4 regions of the Paenibacillus agaridevorans genome follow, and region 4 is predicted to be linked to each of the others. Evidence: riboswitches for the same ligand, from Rfam matches in the RefSeq annotation. Region 4 holds a riboswitch; each other region holds the start of a gene.

Region 1 (5,227 bases), 520 kb from region 4:
ATACTGGGGGCCGCTGTTCGAAGGGATATCAGCCGCGTTGAACCAGAAAGGCATTCATTTTGTTACGCTGGTCAAACCCGACATCCACTCGTTATTCTCGCTGTTGAACCCGGAAGCCATCATCGGAGTGCTTGCCGTCGGAAGCATCGCTTCGCCCATCCTGCACGAATGCCGCCGCCTAGGCAAGCCCGTTGTCATGGTCGATCATTGGGACAAGGACTTCCCATGCGACAGTATCTTCTCCGACAATCTGGCCGGCATCAACGAAATCATGTCGACGATGCTCGGCAGGGGATATCGGGAGTACCAATTCGTCGGCAAAATCGCCGATGCTTATAGCTTCTATGAGCGTTGGCTGGGTTTTAACGCCGCTCTGATGGATGCCGGGCTTCCCCAACATCAGATTCCGGCCCTGCTTCTGTTAGAATACGAGGGCTGCGACGAGGCGCTGCGAGAAGCATTTGCGACAAGACCGCTCCCTCAGGTTTTCGTATGCGCCAACGATTATTACGCAAGTTTGTTAGCCAAAGCGGTAAAGGAACTTGATCCATCCAGCGAAGGCGTAGTCTTTACCGGCTTCGACAACTCTCATGCCGGCGTAACGGTCGCAACGGTCAACGTCGAGGAAGAGATCCTGGGCGTAAGAGCCGTGGACCAATTGCTTTGGCGTATCCCCCATCCAACGGCAAGCTACGAGCGGAAGCTGATTCGGGGCCGACTCGTCGTCAACGAATAGGCGCATGTCAGCCAACAGAAATACCCCCGGAAACGGGCAAGCTCGGCTTGCTCGTTTCCGGGGGTTCTTTTTGTTGGACGGCAAAGTTATTTTTTCAGATGGTAAGGAACGGTCGTGACGATCACGTCCTTCTGATACAGAAGGCGGGTCCGGATATAGAAGCTGGTCTGGTTATGCAGGAAGTTATGCCAGCCCTTCTTCGGTATGAATTGGGGAATGATGACCGTCACCTGGTAGTGATTTTCCTTGGCCTTGCGGTCCACGACGTCGATAAACTTCATGAGCGGCTGTATGATACTCCGGTACGGCGAATGCAAGGTGACGAGCCTGACGTCCGGATGCAGCTTGCTCCACTTGTCCCGGAACGCGGCTTCCTCCTCCCGCTCGAACGGCACGTATACCGCGATGATCTGGCTGGCGGCAAGCGATCTCGCGTAGCTCAGCGATTGCTCCACGACATGAGTGATCCCTGCCACTGGCAGGATCAGAACGTTGCCTTCGATAGCCTCCACCGGCTCGCCCGTGGATAGGCCAAGCTGCTCGCCTACCGCACCGTAATGCCTGTTAATGCCGAGCAACAACCAGATCAGGACGGGCAGGAATACGAGCACGGGCCATACCTGCGGAAACTTCGTCAGGAAAAACATCATCGTCACCACTAGGCTGATCGCCGCGCCGACCGTGTTAATCGCGAGCTTGATCCCCCAGCCGGCCGGCTTCTCCCGAAGCCACTTGCGCATCATGCCGGATTGCGACAGCGTAAACGGGATGAATACGCCGACCGCGTAGAGCGGAATCAACTGTTCCGTATGTCCGCCAAAAAGCACGATGAGCAGGATGGAACAGATGCCAAGCATGATGATGCCGTTGGAATATCCAAGCCGATCGCCCCTCGCCGTAAACATTCTGGGGATAAACTTATCCTTGGCCAGATTGACCGCGAGCATGGGAAAAGCGGAATAACCCGTATTGGCCGCCAAGATGAGGATAAGCGCCGTCGTTCCCTGAATGGCATAATACATGAAGTTTCGCCCGAACGCCTCCTCCGCGATCTGCGAGACGACCGTCGCCTCCGCAATCGGCGCGATTCCGTACTCGTAGGCCATCACAACGATGCCCGAGAATAGCATCGCGAGCAAAATCCCCATCGCGGCAAGCGTTCTGGAGGCATTGACCGGCGCGGGTTTCCTGAAGTTCGGGATTGCGTTGGAGATCGCTTCGACCCCTGTCAGCGCGGAGCTGCCGGAAGCGAATGCCTTCAGCAGCAGGAAAAGTCCGATGCCCGCCACAGGCGTCCCTACGGGCGTATGCAATTCCTGCGGAATCGCTCCCGATGCCATGTCGTACAATCCTTTACCAATCAGAACGAACAAGGCAAGAACGAACAAATATACGGGATAGGCCAGGACGGACGCCGACTCCGTTACGCCCCGCAAGTTGAGCAGCGTGAGCAGAATGACGAATACGACGGCAATGGGCACCGTATACGCATGCAAACTCGGAAATGCGGAGGTGATGGCATCGGTTCCGGCCGAGACGCTGACCGCTACCGTTAGAATATAGTCGACCAACAAAGATGCGCCGGCGATAAGGCCGGGGTACTTGCCCAGATTTTCTTTGGAGACGACATAAGCGCCGCCCCCTTGCGGATAGGCGTATATAATTTGCCGATATGACAGAATAAGCGCCGTCAGCAGCAGCAGGACGCCGATTCCGATCGGAATGGAATACCAGAACGCGGCCATGCCGACGGTCATTAACACAAGCAGAATTTGTTCGGGGCCGTAGGCGACGGACGACAACGCGTCCGACGAGAGAATCGCCAGCGCTTTTGTTTTGTTTAACTTCTGCTCGCCAAGCTCCGTCGACTTTAGCGGTCTTCCGATCAACACTCGTTTAAGCGCGGATAACATCGGAGCCACCGCCCAACTGGAACCTTTTCATCGTTGTTTTTTTCAATTCGTCCATCTCCCCTGTGCAATGTTGGCTGGAAGGGAAGGTTTCTACTTCGTCTGCTGCGGCATTCCGGCGGGCCCATGCCGGTTTTTGCGCAGCAAAAAGCCGCAAGGCAGCACCTTGCGGCTTAACGAGCCGAAGTCATACCCATTCCAATAACGCTTACGAGGTTAGCTGACGGATTCGGGCCATTAGATAGCCCTACGGCGGTTGTTTTGCCGATTCACCCCTGACGCTTGTTTTTAACGATAAGCGCCGTTTGGTTCCCCCGCTCTTCTTCATTGTCCTCAAGAAGACTCAGCGAATTTATGATGTAGTGATCATAACTCGTTTATTGACGGGTGTAAAACGACATTTCGGCTCAAAAACGGTTGTTTCAATTCAAAGATGGCCAATAAAACGCTCGCAGCAGTTGCTTCTTATTCATTTGATCCCCGGATATCGTTTTTTCTCGCCTTTATCCGAGATCTCCTCGTAAATTCAAGCGAAGGACTTGTCCAGCTTGCCTCCGCGTCTACACATCATACTCCAACTGCTTCCTCGCCATGTCGATGAGCTCAAGCGGTGATCCAATGGTCTCCGCGTCATATTGATATTCGCCGATCCGCAGCTGGAATTCGACGCGAAAGCCTCCGTCACCCTCACGTTTATTAAACTGCTCCAGATTAGCTTTAATCCGGTTGGCCACGATTCTGGCGCCGTCGCCGTCCGTAAACAGCAAAAGTCCCCATGTCGCGTTCTCCTCGTCCAGCATATACAGGGAATCGTTGCTTCGAATGCTTGTTTCGCCAAGCTCCGATAGCTGGATCAGCGCTTCCGTTATGTCGCTCTCGCCGATCATCCGGCGAACGTCGCGCCAGTATCGAATCTGCATGACGACCAGCGTCAGCGGAATGCCGTAACGTACCGACAAAGCCATAAAGACGGTGGCGTCCTTTTGGAACAACAAGCTGTTGCGCAAATTCGTATGCCGGTCCATCGTCGCGAGGCGCCCATTTATCTCCTTTAACGACTGGGCCTCCGCCTGAAGCCGCAGCATGCCGCTTGTCATCATCCAGATCGCCCCCGTAAACAACGGCGTTAGCAGCAGCCAGAAGTACGACGACGCCGACAACGTGTCGCCAATAGCCATCGTCCGGTACAACGTATAGGTTCCGTATGCTAACAGGAATACGATATTGAGGACGAGCCCTGTCGTTACGCTCGTAAAATAGGTCAGAATGCCAATCATAAAGGCGGCGTTGAGCAGGAGAATATTGACCAGGTATTGATCCGGATCGCCCGATACGACAATAATTCCGAGAAAGCAGAGAATAATGAACGACAAGTAACCGCCGTCGGACATTAGGCTGCCGGCGTTACGTCCCATTGCCGCCACCTCTGTTCTTCCGGTATTTGCGCGCAAGGAGCGCGAGCGACAGGAGTACGAGAACGAGCACAAGCGATGCCGCCGTCACAAACGCAAGCGTATCCTCGCGTTCGACAATGCCAGCGAACGTCCTGACCGGGACCGCCCCCTTCTCCGGCTTGAACCGATACGGCTCCACCACCCCGTCGCGATCGGTCAGCACGGCGTCTCCGCTTACTCTCCAGCGCTGACTCTCCGAAGTCAGCAGCTTGATTGCGAGCAGGACGTCTTCCCCCTTCGAGCCGGTAATAGCCAGCAGTCCATTGCCAGGAGTCCATGGTGATTCCAGCAGCTGCAAGGTTCCGATGCGCGAACCGTAGTCGGGATCCAGGGTCTTCTTTTCATTGGAAAGAACCGTCCCTCCGTCTACTCCGAAACGGAAAAACAATTGATCGTTGACTCCACGTATCAACTCGTTATCCTTATAGGTTCCGATAACGACAACATTGCCGTCGCGATAACCCGCAGGATCGGCGTCGTCGTCATAAAATGCGAGTTCTCCCGTATTGCCTTCCGCATATTGCCCGAGCAGCGAGAAGAGACCGGCAATTGACGAGAGCACGTAACGATCCTTTGTTTTAGGCACGATAACCGCGGTTTTGTGATACAGGCCATCTCTCAGGAATGGATACGGGTAATTGTCGAGAAGAAGCTCGGTTCGATCAAGCGTATTCAGCTGCATCTCGGAATCGGCGCTCACAAAGGCCCATGGATTCTGCTCTTCGCTTTGGACGCAATAACCTTCGGGCAGCTCGAGGTCGAATGCCGCCGTAGCCGTAAAATTGCCGGTTACGAGCAAGTTTTTCGGAATCGGCAGCGTAATCGAATCGCCGTCGGCCCGCTCCTCGCTCAGCTTTTTACTCCCGACCGGCTTATCATTGATCAGGATCGTTACCAGGGAACGGGAGAAATCGAGATTGCCCGCGTATCGGAAGTCAAGCCTGATCTTGCTGGATTCCGCAATGGAACGATTGGCCGGGAGGGCAACGAAATAATGGCGCGCTTGATGATGCTCCCCAACCAGCTTGTCTCCTGTCTCCGTCAGCCTGACTGAGCGGTTAACGGAAACCGGCGGCGTATCGACGTCCGTATCCGCAGAGACCGTCTTGACCTTGCCGTTTAATTGG
Region 2 (5,227 bases), 1.8 Mb from region 4:
CTAAGCTTTGGAGTTTTGTCGAACCAAATCGAAATTCGTCACTATACATCATACTCCTTATTATCCATGTGTTTCTCGAGTCCAAGCTGCCTCGCCTTTATTGCTGCTTCTTTGATTGATTTTGTGCCGAGCTTTCTACTAATATGACGAATATGTGTCTTCATTGTATTAGGCGATATACCCATCAACTGAATCAACTTGGTCCGGGAGTAGCCCCAAGCGATTAATTGCAGCACTTCTTTTTCAGTCGTGGTCAGCTTACACCAAAATTCCTGACGCTTTAAGCGGATGAGCTCATCGCGAAGCACCTTCGATGCTTTCGGGTGTAAAGATGGACTATGTCGATGTGCTTCGCGAATCGCCAAGATAATGTCCCCCATATCGGCATAGCTTATAAAATTCACTGCCCCGACTGTAATTGCTTCGACGATCACTTCAGGGTCTGCGCTTGAAGCGACGGTAATGACGGGAACATCCTTTTTGGCGAGAATGTCTTTTATTGCATCTAATCCATCGCGTCCAGACGGCTGGAGTGCTGCATTCATCACTACAACGTCCACGTCTAATTGTAAACTAGCTCGCACTGCCTCTTCTTTTGTAGCGGAAGTATTTATGAGATGAATATCTGTCTCTGTTTCGAATAAATCAGCAAAGCGGCAACACCATTCCGGATCGCGGTCCACTAGCACAACATTTATATTCTCATTGTTTTTCTTAGAAATTATAGGAAGTTCCTGATGTATATCTGCTTCCAATTCCATATTACTCTCCTCTGTATCCCAAATAAACGAATAATAAAAACACGACCCAAATAGCCGTGCTCGGCAAATTGGGTAACCCAACTGCCATCACTTGAATTGTGAGAAGACCCGTGACTTTGCGTCACTGCCTTTCGACAGTTTTGCCGTTTCCATATACTCCACGATGCACTCATAAAAATTAACAGTAACCGCTTCTTGGTAAATGATCGATTGCATTTACCAAGAAGCGGTCGCAAATTTTAGTTACTGAAGCAGGATTACTTTATGATGATGTATCCCAAGTTAATCTGTTTCGCATAGGTGACGTTTGAGTCCGTTGTCAGACTTAAATAACGCAGGCGAATCTTGCTGATTCCGGTACCTAATTTCACCTCATTGAAATATATGTATTCGTTATTCGCTGCTTGTCCCACCATCGAAACGCCGCCAAGATCGGATGCCGGATTGAACCGTCTAAGCCTCGGCTTCCAGCTTTGTCGTGCTCCTCAGTAGCGTCCGGTACACCCATGCAAAATGATGATAAAACGTGCCGAGATCATTCAACTGTACTGTAATCAGTCGATGGGCGAAATATGGCTTTCATAGTTAGGATCCTGATACACTTCCGCCATCGCTTCGTAAAGGTTGAGCGCCATTTAAAGTCTTGATGATGGCATAACCTCCTATGACTAATGCAGCGATTAATAGGGACACTTGAATTATTTCCGTCTGACTCCCTTAAGTTTCATATTCCACCTCATTTATGATCTGGAAACTTCAATAAAAAGAACGGTTACTAGTTAAATAACCGTTCATTCATGATTACTTCATATCGTTCATTGCTTTAAATATATCTTCAGATACTACACGCCTTGCCGTAACGTATCATTTTTCATTGTACTCATCACTTAACTTACTGATGGTTACCCTTTTGCTTGTAGAAGAATGAGCAAACTTCCCTTCTCCTATGTAAATACCTGCATGAGAGATACCTGTTCCGCTGGTATTAAAAAAACAAGATCTCCCACACGCAACTTGTTTTTTTCTACCTTCACACCAACCTCGGCCTGAGTATAAGAAGTACGAAGCAGTTTTACACTGAACTGATTAAAGATATGCAAGATGAATCCTGAACTATCGAATCCTTTTGTTGTCATTCCCCCCCTTTATACGGCGTGCCAATTACTTCGCTAACGGACTTCATTAAGACGGTTGACTCGGACTGTTGCGCAAATACTGACCCTCCTCCAAACAAAAACATCACACTGGACAACAATACGACTAAACCTTTTCTCAACTCTACTTCTCCCTTCGTTGCCTACGAGGTTAGCTTATGGGCTCGGCCGAAGATTCCCTATACTTGAAGAAAACTTCTAAAGCAATTCCCCCTCGGTGGTTCCCCCGTTTCATAGAACAGAATTTGGCAAAATATAATACTTCGAAAAATAGTTAAATTCGACCAATTCGGACTTAATCCTTCATTTTTATAATAGAAATCTTTCATCAATCTTTATTGTTTTTTTCTCGTTGCGATTGGTTGCTTATACGTAACGGAATAATCATCGATTCCAATTTGAAAACCTTCGAATCGATTTGCTTCCCTCCATTCTGCAATTAGCTTAATGATTGGTGTTGTTTTCATCTGGACGAACAAGTTTACATACATTTAGACCATTTATTCCAGGTAGTTGTAATTCCATAATCGCCAAATCAACCTCGTTCTGCAACATATATAGTAACCCCTTCGCCCCATCTTCCAGAGCCTCTACCATAAATCGTTATTTCTCAAGTTCCTTTTTCAATTCATTTCTAAGTTCTCTTCGTGGTCGATGATCAGAATACTCCTTCTATCACTCATCGATTTCTTCCTCTCGCGAAAACATTATATTACAAAGAATAGTTTAAATTATATAAATCAATAATTACAAAAATAAGAGAGCCCTACAAGCGGGATCTCTTATTTCCGTTCCGTTACTCCAAAAATTTTAATGGATTCAACTGCACTCCTTCTTTTCGAATTTCGAAATGTAGATGGACGCCTGTCGATCGTCCTGTTGTGCCCATAATTCCAATTTGATCGCCTTTCTCCAGCAGATCGCCAACTTCCACATTAATTTTGCTTAGATGGGCATATAATGTTCGATAACCATTTTGATGATCCACTATAACGTGGTTCCCGTAACTGGAATCATATTTCGCCTTTATTACTTTTCCATTATCGGCAGATTTAATATTCAAATTAGAGGATACCGCATCAGTGCCTGTATGAAGTCTTCCCCAACGCTTTCCGAACTTGCTCGTAATCGTCGGCCCTTTTATCGGCCATGTGAATGAACCGGTTCCCACGCCTTTAATGACTTTTGTACCTTGAATGACTTGCTTAGGTACTGCTTTTTCCAACGTTTCTTCCTTTATTACAACTTCCTCAACCAACTCGCCATTTACTTTCGTTACTTGGTACGTTAATTTTTTCTTGCCCGCCTTTCCCGGATTCGCAACCTTTGAAACTCCCACACGCATCGTTGCATCATAAGTAACTTCTACCCCGCTCGGGATGCTGACGGTCTCAGCATATTGCCCCTCAGTCTTTACGGACAATTTAGGTTGCCGTACTGTCAAATCCAACTCGTCCCCTATGTTTATGAATTCATTTTCAATCCAGGGATTATTCTTATATACAGTATCTTGCGAGATGTTGAACTTCTGCGCAATGCAGGAGATGCAATCTCCCTCTTTAACAACGTACTTGATAGGTTTTAAGTCCGTTCCCTTAAGACGTTTGATTAACTCTTCTTCTGACGAAAAGTTAACAGGATCCGCCACAACAGGTTTGATTTCGACTTTTTCCACGAAGCTAATGGAGCTTGGAACTGATGGCGACATTGCTTCTTTTTCCCTCTCGTCATTATTATAACTGAGTGTTTTGACTTTTGGATCATTATTCGCACCAGAATATGGCTGCTGTATTTGATTCAGGATCTGGTCTGCGCTATGTTGGTCTCTGACAATTCCCATGACTTGACCATCCACTAGAACCTGTACGCCGCGGCCTTTTATCTCATAAGATGATTGAAGTGAGGCAATGACTTCGCTATCCCGAGCCTTGGCATTTAAACGTTTCGTTTCCGTGAACGAAATAGCACTTTCATTCGTTTCATACAAAACACCTGGGTACTGGCCTTCAAAACGATTGACTTGTTCCCCGATCCATTGAAATACAATCTCCGGACTGGACGCATCGCCAATTGGCGTACCATTAAATGTTACTTGATATACGGTCTTGATTTGTGAAACTAAAATAAAACCACTGTAGAACAAAACAAGCAATATAAGTGCAATTAACATCATTATTTTCTTCGTCTTGCTTATTTGCTTTTTGGTATAACGTGATGGCATTGTTACCTCCTATTCACACAGTAGAATAAAATCTTAAACTACCTTAACATATGAACAAGTATTCATCAATAAGAGAGCGTTGTCGACACGAAGAATTAATGTTTCTCATTCATTATGGACAAATTGTGTAATAAAATATTAGGAAGATTACGTTTAAAGCAGCCTAGATCATTTTGTTTAGATGTCAGCTACCATTAGAGCATAATGGAACTCGATATCATCCGCAGAGAGTCTGTTCTACTTTAATCCGTTCCGGGACGAGCTTTGCAAGTTTGTACGATAATTGTCATATGAACATACATTCAGATGAATACAATGTGATATGATATAAATTGCTTGACAGAGTCAAAACCTTAGTTTTCAAAAATACATCAAAGTAAGTTTAATTCTATCCGGTAAGGGAGAGAACTGCCATTAATGCAACAACTACTGATGTACTCATAATAGGTGGAGGACAAGCCGGCTTAGCAACTGGTTATTATTTACATAAAAACGGAATTCCCTTCATCATTGTCGACACTCAATCAAGGGTAGGTAATTCGTGGAGAAATCGATATGATTCCCTTGTTTTATTCACTCCCCGTGAATATAGTGATCTTCCAGGCTTTTCGTTTCCTGGATATCGAGATCAGTTTCCAACGAAAAACGAAACAGCAGATTACCTTGAGAACTACGCTGCTAAATTTGACTTTCCTATACAATTAAATACTACGGTTAATAAAGTAATAAAAAATAACGATTTCTTTCGAATATGGTCGAATCAAGACCAATACATAGCCAAAAACGTTATCATCGCGACGGGACCTTTTCAAAGAAAAAGGATTCCTTCCTTCGCTTCAAAAATATCGACGGGGGTAAAACAACTCCATTCTTCGGTATATAAAAACCCGGATCAACTACTCCAAGGAGAGACACTGATTGTTGGCGGAGGCAATTCAGGAGCGCAAATTGCTGTTGAGGTTTCGATGCGGCACAAAGTTTTTTTGTCTGTTAGTCAACTTCCGGTATTCCTGCCTATAAAACTTGCAGGGAAGAGCATATTTTATTGGTTTGACAGATTAGGTATACTTCGTGCTTCTGCTCAATCATTT
Region 3 (5,227 bases), 4.0 Mb from region 4:
GCAGAGCCAGTGCAGCCATCAGACCGACAGGCCCCCAATGATTAGTCGAATAGACGCCTGTCTTTGTCACCCATCCAAGAGGAGACAGCCATGACAATGTTTCATTGCCGACGTCGCCCAGTGCACGCACCAAGTAGGAGATCATGAGTACGGTAATGGAATAGCCGAATGTCCCGCGGGAGCTGTCCGAAAGCTGGGCAAACAGTACTGCTACGCCCGTGAATACCAGACCGGTCGCGCCAAGGACAACCCCATACAACAACGAACCTTCCAAGTCCATACTTTCGACTCCGAGCATCGACAGACCGAATCCTGTAACCATCGCGAGCAGCGTAAAAACGCCAATTTGTACAATCAGTGTCGCGTTCAGCCAAGAAAGACGGCCAACCGGGAGCGATCGGATCAGCTCCAGACGCCCCTCTTCCTCATCTCCCCTCGTATGACGCGCCACGAGCAGAATAGCCATGAGTCCGACTACAAGAGCTGTCAAAAGCAGCATCTGGTGTGCGGTCATGGCCCCGACTGTATAGTTCTCCAGATCACCGGGCCCAAGCATCGCCAGCATGGCAGGGTTGGCCATTGTCAATGCCATAACATCCCTATCTTGCTGTGAACCGTACATTTCGGACAAGGCTGGCGGTACAATGAAGGTGAAAAACACAATGCCGATCATCCATAACGGAATGCGAATTCGGTCAAGCCTCGCGATAAATCCGATCAATCGGCCCGTTCTTGCCCATAACGGATTGTCCATCACCGAACGCCCCCTCCAGTTCCTTCATAATGCCGAATAAACAAGTCTTCGAGCTTAGCCGGCGAGCATTCCAGCTTCACAATGCCGAACTGGCTAAGATGCCGAATGACGTTGTCCATCTCTTCAGTATCCATTTGGAATGACAACTCTTCGCCTTTCTCTTCCAGCTCATAGATACCCTTAAACCGCTCAATGGAAGGAATAGCCTGCTTTGTCTCCACCTTAACGTGTGTACGGGTTAAGTGACGCAATTCACGCAATGTCCCGCTTTCAATGATTTTCCCCTGCCGGATAATCCCGACCTTATCGCACAGGCGCTCCACTTCAGACAAAATATGGCTGGACAGGAGTACGCTTTTCCCTTGCTCTTTGACTGCCATCACACAATCCTGAAATACATTCTCCATCAAGGGGTCCAGCCCGGAGGTAGGTTCATCCAAAATATACAAATCCGCATCAGCAGAAAATGCAGCGATAAGCGCCACCTTCTGCCGGTTACCTTTGGAATAGGTTCGACACTTTTTTGTCGGGTCCAGGTCGAATCGTTGAATAAGCTCTTCTCGTTTGCTTTTATCGCTCCCTCCGCGCAATTTAACAAACAAATCTATGACCTCGCCACCGGTCAAATTGGGCCATAGATTGACGTCGCCAGGCACGTAAGCGAGACGCTTGTGAATCTCAACCGCATCTTTCCATACATCCTTGCCAAACAATTGAGCCTCTCCGGAGGTGGCTCGCAATATACCAAGAAGCACACGAATCGTCGTCGATTTACCCGCGCCATTAGGGCCAATGAATCCAAAGATTTCCCCGCTGCTCACTTCCAGATTCACACCGTCCAGCGCTGTCGATGCACCAAACTTCTTGGTTAAGTTCCTGACTCGCAACAAAGACATGGTCTCACCCTTCCGTTAATGTTTTGAAATATAGTTATTCATATATTTCATATTATATGATGGCGATTCATTTTACAACATGTTTTGAACTTGGTTAATTGTTATATTTCATAACTTAAGTTAAACTATTTACAGAGAGGTGGATGAAATGGACGGATACCAGAAACGTAGAGACCAGAAAAAAAAGGACATCTTGCGAAGTGCCGTTGATCTGTTTTTGACCTACGGCATCCAGAAAGTGTCCATTGCAGAAATAGCAAGCAAAGCCAACGTATCGCAAGTGACGATTTACAACTATTTCGGAAGCAAACATAATCTTGTTGAAGAAATGCTCGTATTTTATCTCGATCAGATCTGGTCGGAGTATGAAAAAATGCTGACCAACGACATGCCTTTTATCGAAAAGATCAAAAGCGTGATGTTTGCCAAGATCGATTCCGCCAATAATGTGCACCCCGATACCTTTACCCATTTCATGAAAAAGTACGCGACCGGCGTCCCTTACCTGGAAAAGATGATGCAGGAAAAAATCATGCCGGGGCTGATGACGCTAATTGAAGAGGGAAAACAGCAAGGGTATGTCGATCCCGGCCTATCTAATGAATCAATCCTTGTGTTCATTCAAATGTTCAAGGATTATATGCAAAAAGAAGAGGCCTTTCCGCACCTGCAAAAGATGACGGGGGACCTCAATAAATTGTTCTTTTATGGACTTGTCGGAAGCAAACATAATTGGGAGGAATGACTAGTTACCTTGCCGATCGCTCTCCGGTCTTAAACATTTCCCTGATTTTAATCTTGGTTCAGGATGTTAGAAATAGGAGGCCTCTCTAGACAATCAGAACTTTCTCCTCGGGATACCGGAATTTCTCCCGACTGTGTTTTTGCGACAATGCAAATGCAAGTGTTGTTCGGTAAAAATAATGTGTTAGACTGATGTCGTTGATTTAGCGCGGTTTTTGAATTGATGAATCGTCAGCTTTTAAAAAATAAGTTTTAGACTGATCAATTAATGAAAGAGCGGCAGACCAAGATTTGATAAATAAAGCCTTAGACTGCCGCTGTTGTCATCCAACTAACGTTCTCCGTTAGGTTAAAGATGTTGAACTGTTTTATTGCCATTATAATCAGCCAATATGAAAGACACCAATTATGGTTTTCCCATCAACATCATGTAGCGGGATATCACGACCACCCGCAGGTCTATTCTTCTGTATGGCAAGTGCTTCCTCAGGTGTCTTAAATCAGGTCCCGTTTCATTGGAAGTGGCGTCTGCGTCAGAACCGTATGTCTGTCCGTTCTCAATGCCGAAGTGACTTCGAAAAGAACCTCTTTAAAATCCTGCAATCACCACACTCACGGAAATAACCATGACTGCCAAGGCGCGCATAACATAGATAATACGACCACTACCAGCTCACTATAAACTATAAGTCATAAATCCAAGACCGCCAATCTGATTCAAGTGGGGCAAATCTGAACTTATGAAAAACATAACGAATGATCCCCTTTCCATTGCCCACTCAAAAGAAATTGAAACGTCTTTGCTCTATCTTCGTATTATTGCCTGAAAATACCACTACATTCAACCATAACTATGCAAGCAACCCATGATTGATTTCCCGGATCAGCTGTTTACTTTTGAAATTAACTGCTTTATGATAAGTTACAACAATTGTATATTCATCGCTTAATCCTCTTTTGAGGAGCGGGGGAACCAACGAAGCATAATCGCTTCAGGGGTGAATTCTTTCTTTTGCAGAAAGAACGGGGACTCTCAGACCCGAATCCGACAGCTAACCTCGTAGGCGTCATGAGAGAGATCATGAATGCGTCTTTGGTTTGTCCTGACATAGCAATCCGAAGCTTGGCAGCAGAATTTCTCTGCTCCAAGCTTTTTTGTCGTTTCACAGCAATCATTCTGTTACTTTCAAGTTTCAGCAAAGGAGTATAGCCCATGTTAAGCAGTGAGAAAATTATGGTATGTGTGTACCACGGGCCAAACGGAGAACGGCTGATCCGGCGAGGAGGCCGATTAGCTGCCCTTTATCAATGCCCATTGTTCGTACTGCATGTACAGACTGAACAAGAGAATAACCAGATTAGCCAAGACAAAAGTGAGCGCATTCTCCATTGGAAAACGATATCCGAAGAATGCCATGCCACGTTTATGACCAAAACTCGTGGCAATCACAAGGTCTCCGATGTGATTGCCGATACGGCTGAGCAAATTCAAATCACACAATTAATCATCGGGCACCCCGGTATGACACGATGGCAAGAGATTTGGAATGGCTCCATTGTCAATGAACTATTAAAGAAAATTGGAGAAATCGATATTCATATTATCGCCTTTCAAGAGGGTCGGGATAGATAGACATAAGGAAAGGATGTGCTATGCATGAAAAAACAGTTTATAGTGATTGGCCTGGGCCGATTTGGGTCTAGCTTGGTGCACACTTTGATTCAGAATGGTCACGAAGTACTCGCCGTTGATAAGGATGAGCAGCTCGTACAAGACATATCCGGCGTAGCGACTCATGCTGTGCAAGCAGATTGTACAGATGAAGGAGTACTGAAAGAACTGGGCGCACGAAACTTTACCCATGCGATTGTTGCTATCGGAGAAGATCTGCAGGCGAGCATATTGGCAACCTTGTTGCTTAAAGAATTGCATATACCGAAAATAACGGCCAAAGCTAAAAACGAAATGCATGGGCAAGTTCTAATCAAAGTAGGGGCAGATCATATTGTGTATCCAGAACGAGACATGGCTGCTCGCCTTGGAAATCAATTAAGCTCCGATAATCTGATTGACTACATTGAGTTGTCTCCCGTTCACAATTTGGTCGAACTGAAGGCCCCACCTGCTATGAATGAACAGACTCTTCAACAATTAAATATTCGGGCCAAATACGGATGTACCATTATGGCGATCAAAAAGGGAGTTCATATCAATATTTCACCAAAGGCAGAGGATGAAATTAACACGGGAGATATTCTGGTGATAATCGGCAGTAACGCGGATATTCGAGACTTGGAAGAAGACTATGAACAGAAATGAAGATCGTATGCATAGCCGTTCTCTTTTCACTATGCTTGTCGCCATCGTAAATCGGCTGAAAACACGAACAAGCCCTCCCCAACTCATCTTGATGATCTTTTTTTGCTTGATCTGGGTAGGCGCTTTGCTTCTAATGCTCCCCTATTCATCATCATCCGGCCAATCGATCGGCCTGCTGAATGCCCTCTTTACGGCAACCTCCGCCATTTGTGTCAATGGCCTGGTTGTCGTGGATACGGGAAGTGTGTTCTCTACCTTCGGGCAAATCGTCATTATGATGCTCATTCAGGTCGGCGGCCTTGGCTTTATGACCGTCGGCGTAATGGTGGCTATCATGATCGGCAAAAGGATCGGCCTTCGCCAAAGGCTGATCATTCAGCAGGCCACGCACTCGACATCATCGCAAGGCTTGGTCAAATTGTCGATCTTTATGGTGCTTATCGCATTTGCATTTGAGGCATTGGCGACATTGGTACTCACCCTGCATTGGCAAGCAGATATGGGTTGGGGTCA
Region 4 (5,227 bases):
TGTCCAGCACTGGACGCACGTTGTAGCGCGTATTTTGAAGCTGGGAGACGAGCAGTTCCGTGTTGCAGTTGCCCGCAGCGCGGCCCATGCCGTATACGGAAGCATCCAAAAGCTCTACGCCTTTGCCAGCAGCAAGAAGCGTATTGGCGAATGCCAGCTGCAAGTTGTTGTGGGCGTGAATGCCAAGACGTTTGTTCGGGAGATGCTGCTGGAATTTGTCCACCAGGTAGGTGAAGTCCTCAGGCTTCAGGCTGCCGTAAGAGTCTACGATGTAAACTACGTCAACTACGCTCTCGTTAATCGCCTGGAACGCTTCGATCAATTGGTTCTCCATGACATTGGACAATGCCATAATGTTAAGCGTCGTCTCGTAGCCGCGGTCGTGGAACACTTTTACCAGCTCAAGCGCCTTGTCTACGTCTTGAATGTAGCAGGCAACGCGGATCAGGTCCAGCAGGCTCTCGCTGCGGGGAAGGATATCGTTTTCGTCGACGCGCCCGATGTCAACAAGCGCGGACAGCTTCGTATTGCCTTTGTTTGGAATAACCTTCTTTAGGAAGTCGTCGTTAAGGAAACGCCATGGCCCGGCGTTCTCGGCGCCTTTGAGCAGCTTCGGAGAGTTTTTGTAGCCAATCTCCATACAATCGACTCCGGCTTCGTTAAGGCTATTATAAAGGTGCTGGACAAACTCGATGCTGAAATCCCAGTTGTTGACGAGTCCGCCATCGCGAATAGTACAGTCTACGATTTTGCAGTGACTTGTTTTCGATTGCATACGTACTGCTCCTTTGAATTGAACATGAGTTCATTTTTATCTACCATCATACTTGATAAGCCGCGGGAACGCAAAGAAAATATGTCGCTTTTTGCGATTTTTACGCTCCTCTTGTCCGAATAACTCCTCATTTACAAATGGATATTTTAACGCTAAAATATTATGTAAACAATAACGCTTAATTTCTCCTTCCAGGGAGAAAACGGGGGAACCAACGCGAACCGGTCGCATGCCTGCATGGACCGCACGCAGGGGGTGAATCCGGGGATTTGTGCCCCCGGTAGGGTTTTCTCTCTAACCCGAATCCGACAGCTAACCTCGTCAGCGGAAGAAGGAGAGATGAACATGTCTTTATTCCTGGAAAATTCTTCATTCCCCATCGAGCTGCCTCAGCATGTCAACATCAGCCGCATCGAACTATTCGTCATTCCCGCTCTCGCCGTCGACTCGACCGGATTTCGTGTATGTCTCAGGCTGACCAGCGATCTTGGCATCGGCTGGAGCGAACAATTCATCTGCGAGAACGACGCCAGCTTCGATCTGGAGCATTGGAGAGAGCTTCTTCAATCGTTCATTGGCCGCTTCCCGCTTACTTCGGTAACCGAACGTTTGACCGAAATTATTATGAGCAGAGGGGAATCCGACAAGCGGGTGTGTCAGATGTTCATCACCGGCATGGAGCAGATTCGGGAGATGGGCATGATGCCAGGCATCGGTTCTGTCACTGCCTTCCAGGCCGAGGAATCCGTGCTGCAACAACGCGCCGTCGCCTACCTGTCGCTGGATTAGGGATCGCTGCAAGTTGAATTTTCGGACTCCTTAATTCATGGAGCCGCGTAATGAAAAAGAGCCCGGGCACCATCCACGGTGGATGTTGTTCGGGCTCTTGGTCTGTACTTCTTGCCGTTAAGAACCGGTTGAGCGGTAATGCCTGACACCGATCCTCCATACCAGCAAGCATGGGAGCAGAAAAAACAGACCTCCGAAAGGCACCAGCATTCCTGTTACCCAGTTCCCCTCCTCTTTGTCCAGCAAATACATAAGGGGCAAATACGTCACGCACCCGAACGGGACGATAAACGTAAAGAACCGGGTCACCCACTTCTCATAGATCGTCAGCGGATATTGCGCCATCTCGCGGCCTCCGTCGGTGAACACGTTCGCGATCTCAATCGCTTGTATGGTCCAGAAGCAGAAAGTAGCCGCCAGGATAAAGATGCCCGTAAAGATCATCACGCCGTTAAATACCATAAAGAACAGCGTAATCGCCTTGGGAAAGCTCCATACTTGAGGCAGATTCGCGATGGACCAGATCAGCACAATCGTGCTCTGCAGCAAACGTCCGATACGCGTGAATTCGAACTTCGAACCCAGCACCTGGACGACAGTGCCGCGCGGCCTTACCAACAAACGGTCGAAGTCTCCGCTTGCGACCAGGCTGGAGAAGGCGTCGAATCCTCTGGCGAAGCATTCGCTAAGAGAAAACGACAAGTGAATGACCGCGAAGCAAAGCGTCACCTCGAAGAAACTCCAGCCCTCCAACTGCCCGAATCGCTCGAACATGAAATACAGCCCCCCGAACACCATAAACGGGATAAAAAATTGACCTATGCTTAGCAGCAAGAACGAGGCTCTGTACTGCAGTTGCGACTTGAGTTGAATATTCAAATAACGGAAATATAATGACATCGCGTTCTCCTCACCCTCCTTGCACAACGACGTTGCGAAGCGCCTTGCGCATCAGCCACATGCCGAACGCAGCCAATGCCGCTATCCAACCAAACTGTACGCCGATGCCGATTAGCGCTTCTTGCTGCGGGATATGTCCCGAATAGACGCGGAACGGGAAGTCTGTCGTCCAGCGAAACGGCAGCGCATACGTGATTCGCTGCAGCCACTCCGGCATAAGCGGCACAGGGATGACCATGCCCGCCAGAAACTCTCCCGCCACCGAGATCATAAGCATGGATCCCGTCGGCGACATCGTCCAGAATACCGAGATGTAAATCAGCATGGAAATCGCCACGACGAGAATCAAGCCAAGCAGCAGCGACACGACAAACAGCAGCAGCGCCGTCCAGCTTGGAGGAGCGCTTAGCCCGTAAGGCTCCGGCAGCAGAAACACAACCGTCGTAATGGGAAAGCAGCGAAGCACGGCGCCCGCCACCCTCTGGGCAAGCAGCTTGGAAAACCAGAACGGGTACAGCCCCATCGGCCTGCACAACTCGTATGCGATATTGCCGCTCGTAACCATGGCGAATATTTCGTTATCCCTGATCCACAACATAATTAAGGAAAGAAAAATTTGTTGGAGCCATACGTAAGTAATTAAGTCCTGAAGGGGAAAAGCAGTGGAATCCCCGCCGCCGCTTCTGTAGAAGGCCGCGAAGATCATAATGAAGACAAATCCGAAAAACAGCTGAGTGGCCATGCCGGCAAGCGCCGCCGCGCGGTATTGCATGCCGTTGATAAAGCGCAGCCGCCAGATCGAAACGTAGGCTCTCATATTTGATGCTCCTCATACAGCTGCACGATCATCTCGTCAATGTCCTTGGAGTCGACGCTGATATCCAACAGCTCGACCGATCCCGACAGCTGCGCAATGACGTCCGCCAGTACGACGGATTCCGTATCGAAACTGTATACGGCACGCTCTGTCGACCATTGCAGTCTCGTCGCGCCAGGAATATCGACCGGCTCCCCCGCGTATTCGCGGTAGTCTGCCGTAATCGTACGTCCTGTGCCGAAGCGGCTTCGCAGCTCTTCCAACGAACCATCATAAAGCAACGTTCCTTTGCCGATCATGAGAATCCGGTCCGCGAGCGCCTCGATATCGCTCATGTCATGCGTCGTCAGGATGACGGTGACGCCCCGCTCCTGATTGATCCTGCGAATAAAGCTTCTGACCGCAAGCTTGCTGACGGCATCCAGCCCGATCGTCGGTTCGTCGAGGAACAGAATCTTGGGGCTGTGGAGCAGCGATGCCGCAATCTCGCAGCGCATCCGCTGTCCGAGGCTAAGCTGCCTGACCGGAACGCCGAGCAGATCTGCGAGCGCAAGCATTTCCGTCAATACGGCCAGGTTTTCCCTGTACATCTCATCCGGAATCCGATAGATGTCGCGCAGCAGCTCGAAGGAGTCGATGACCGGGACATCCCACCAGAGCTGCGAGCGCTGGCCGAATACGACGCCGATATGCCGTACATAATCCGTTCTTTCCTTCCACGGCGTGTACCCCATGATGGAGCAGGTGCCGCCGTCCGGCACAAGAATGCCGCTCATCACCTTGATCGTCGTCGACTTCCCGGCGCCGTTTGGCCCGATATAACCGACGATCTCTCCTTCGTTGACCGTGAAGGAGATGTCTTTTAATGCTTCCACGATACGATGCTTGCGAACAAACAGCGCCTTCGCCGCCTGACGCAGCCCCGCGGTGCGCTCTGCTACCTTGAAGCTTTTGCCGATGCCAGTTAACTGAATAATACCTTTTTCCATAGTTGTAAGCGTTATCCTCCTGTTAGAGTCGGAAGAAGAATATATCTCATACGACGGAGGTTGTAAAGGGGTAATTTCAAAAAGTTTCGTGAACGATGGAATTTTATCCAATTTCATCGATTTTCGGATCCGTCTCGCGACATTTGCTTCGCGCGGCGGATTATGGGACTTCTCAGCTCTCTGCTACCCGATTTTTTCGGCTTGCAGCGTCCAGATCGACCTTCCCACCTGGCTGCATACCGAGTTTTCGAGCTCATGCACTGCAGACTGAAGACAAACTCCACTTCGCTAATTTAAAGTCTACTGCTGCGGAACAAGATCGCCCTGATGGGGAGATTGGCAAGCACAAGTTTTCGATCTGGCTCCAAACTCGCTCTCTTCTTCCATTCTTCATTTCCTTTTCTCCACCATTCATTTGCGTTTCACTGGCTTTGCCGGCACAATGGTGGCTTCATAGACGCTATAATTCGCCTTTGGACGCTAATCAGAGTTACTTTACGGTCCATCGCCGTTTTTAACGCCTACAGCGGCTCGTTTACCTACTTTTTGGTGCCAAAAGCGTTACTAACGCCTATACACAATAATCTGAGTTACTTTACGGTCCATCGGCGTTTTTAACGCCTACAGCGGCTCGTACGCCTACTTTTTGGAGCCATAAGCGTTACTAACGCCTATGGCTGCTAATTTGAGTTACTTTCCGGTCCATCGGCGTTTTTAACGCCTACAACTGCTCGTTCGCCTACTTTTTGGTGCCATTAGCGTTTCTGACGCTTATGGACGCTAATCTGAGTTACTTTCTGGTCCATCGGCGTTTTTAACGCCTACAGCTGCTCGTCCGCCTACTTTTTGGAGCCATAGACGTTTTTATCGCCTATAGACGCTGATTTGAGGAACTTTACGGTCCATCGGCGTTATTAACGCCTACAGCTGCTCGTTCGCCTCCTTTTTGGAGCCATA

The links. A riboswitch is a leader RNA that binds a small molecule or an ion and turns the genes downstream of it on or off. The one in region 4 is predicted to bind cyclic di-AMP.
Region 1: it holds a riboswitch for cyclic di-AMP, as region 4 does, so the genes downstream of both, KJW29_RS00110 (APC family permease) here and KJW29_RS02240 (hypothetical protein) in region 4, are expected to answer to the same signal.
Region 2: it holds a riboswitch for cyclic di-AMP, as region 4 does, so the genes downstream of both, KJW29_RS36635 (C40 family peptidase) here and KJW29_RS02240 (hypothetical protein) in region 4, are expected to answer to the same signal.
Region 3: it holds a riboswitch for cyclic di-AMP, as region 4 does, so the genes downstream of both, KJW29_RS18570 (universal stress protein) here and KJW29_RS02240 (hypothetical protein) in region 4, are expected to answer to the same signal.

What each region holds. Positions count from the first base shown of each region.
Region 1 is NZ_CP075889.1:28,337-33,563, reverse strand. It holds gene KJW29_RS00115 (LacI family DNA-binding transcriptional regulator) at 1-736, shown strand, start outside; gene KJW29_RS00110 (APC family permease) at 823-2,649, opposite strand; cyclic di-AMP (ydaO/yuaA leader) riboswitch at 2,837-3,005, opposite strand; gene KJW29_RS00105 (diguanylate cyclase domain-containing protein) at 3,207-4,061, opposite strand; gene KJW29_RS00100 (cellulose biosynthesis cyclic di-GMP-binding regulatory protein BcsB) at 4,051-5,227, opposite strand, start outside.
Region 2 is NZ_CP075889.1:2,385,569-2,390,795, forward strand. It holds gene KJW29_RS09775 (response regulator transcription factor) at 42-761, opposite strand; cyclic di-GMP riboswitch class I at 830-916, opposite strand; partial or broken gene KJW29_RS36635 (C40 family peptidase) at 1,626-1,897, opposite strand; cyclic di-AMP (ydaO/yuaA leader) riboswitch at 2,041-2,176, opposite strand; gene KJW29_RS09785 (LysM peptidoglycan-binding domain-containing M23 family metallopeptidase) at 2,712-4,136, opposite strand; gene KJW29_RS09790 (flavin-containing monooxygenase) at 4,550-5,227, shown strand, end outside.
Region 3 is NZ_CP075889.1:4,510,603-4,515,829, forward strand. It holds gene KJW29_RS18555 (ABC transporter permease) at 1-754, opposite strand, end outside; gene KJW29_RS18560 (ABC transporter ATP-binding protein) at 754-1,650, opposite strand; gene KJW29_RS18565 (TetR/AcrR family transcriptional regulator) at 1,799-2,395, shown strand; cyclic di-AMP (ydaO/yuaA leader) riboswitch at 3,328-3,477, shown strand; gene KJW29_RS18570 (universal stress protein) at 3,608-4,027, shown strand; gene KJW29_RS18575 (potassium channel family protein) at 4,052-4,714, shown strand; gene KJW29_RS18580 (TrkH family potassium uptake protein) at 4,746-5,227, shown strand, end outside.
Region 4 is NZ_CP075889.1:549,204-554,430, reverse strand. It holds gene KJW29_RS02245 (aldolase catalytic domain-containing protein) at 1-775, opposite strand, end outside; cyclic di-AMP (ydaO/yuaA leader) riboswitch at 941-1,117, shown strand; gene KJW29_RS02240 (hypothetical protein) at 1,121-1,564, shown strand; gene KJW29_RS02235 (ABC transporter permease) at 1,682-2,464, opposite strand; gene KJW29_RS02230 (ABC transporter permease) at 2,475-3,281, opposite strand; gene KJW29_RS02225 (ABC transporter ATP-binding protein) at 3,278-4,270, opposite strand.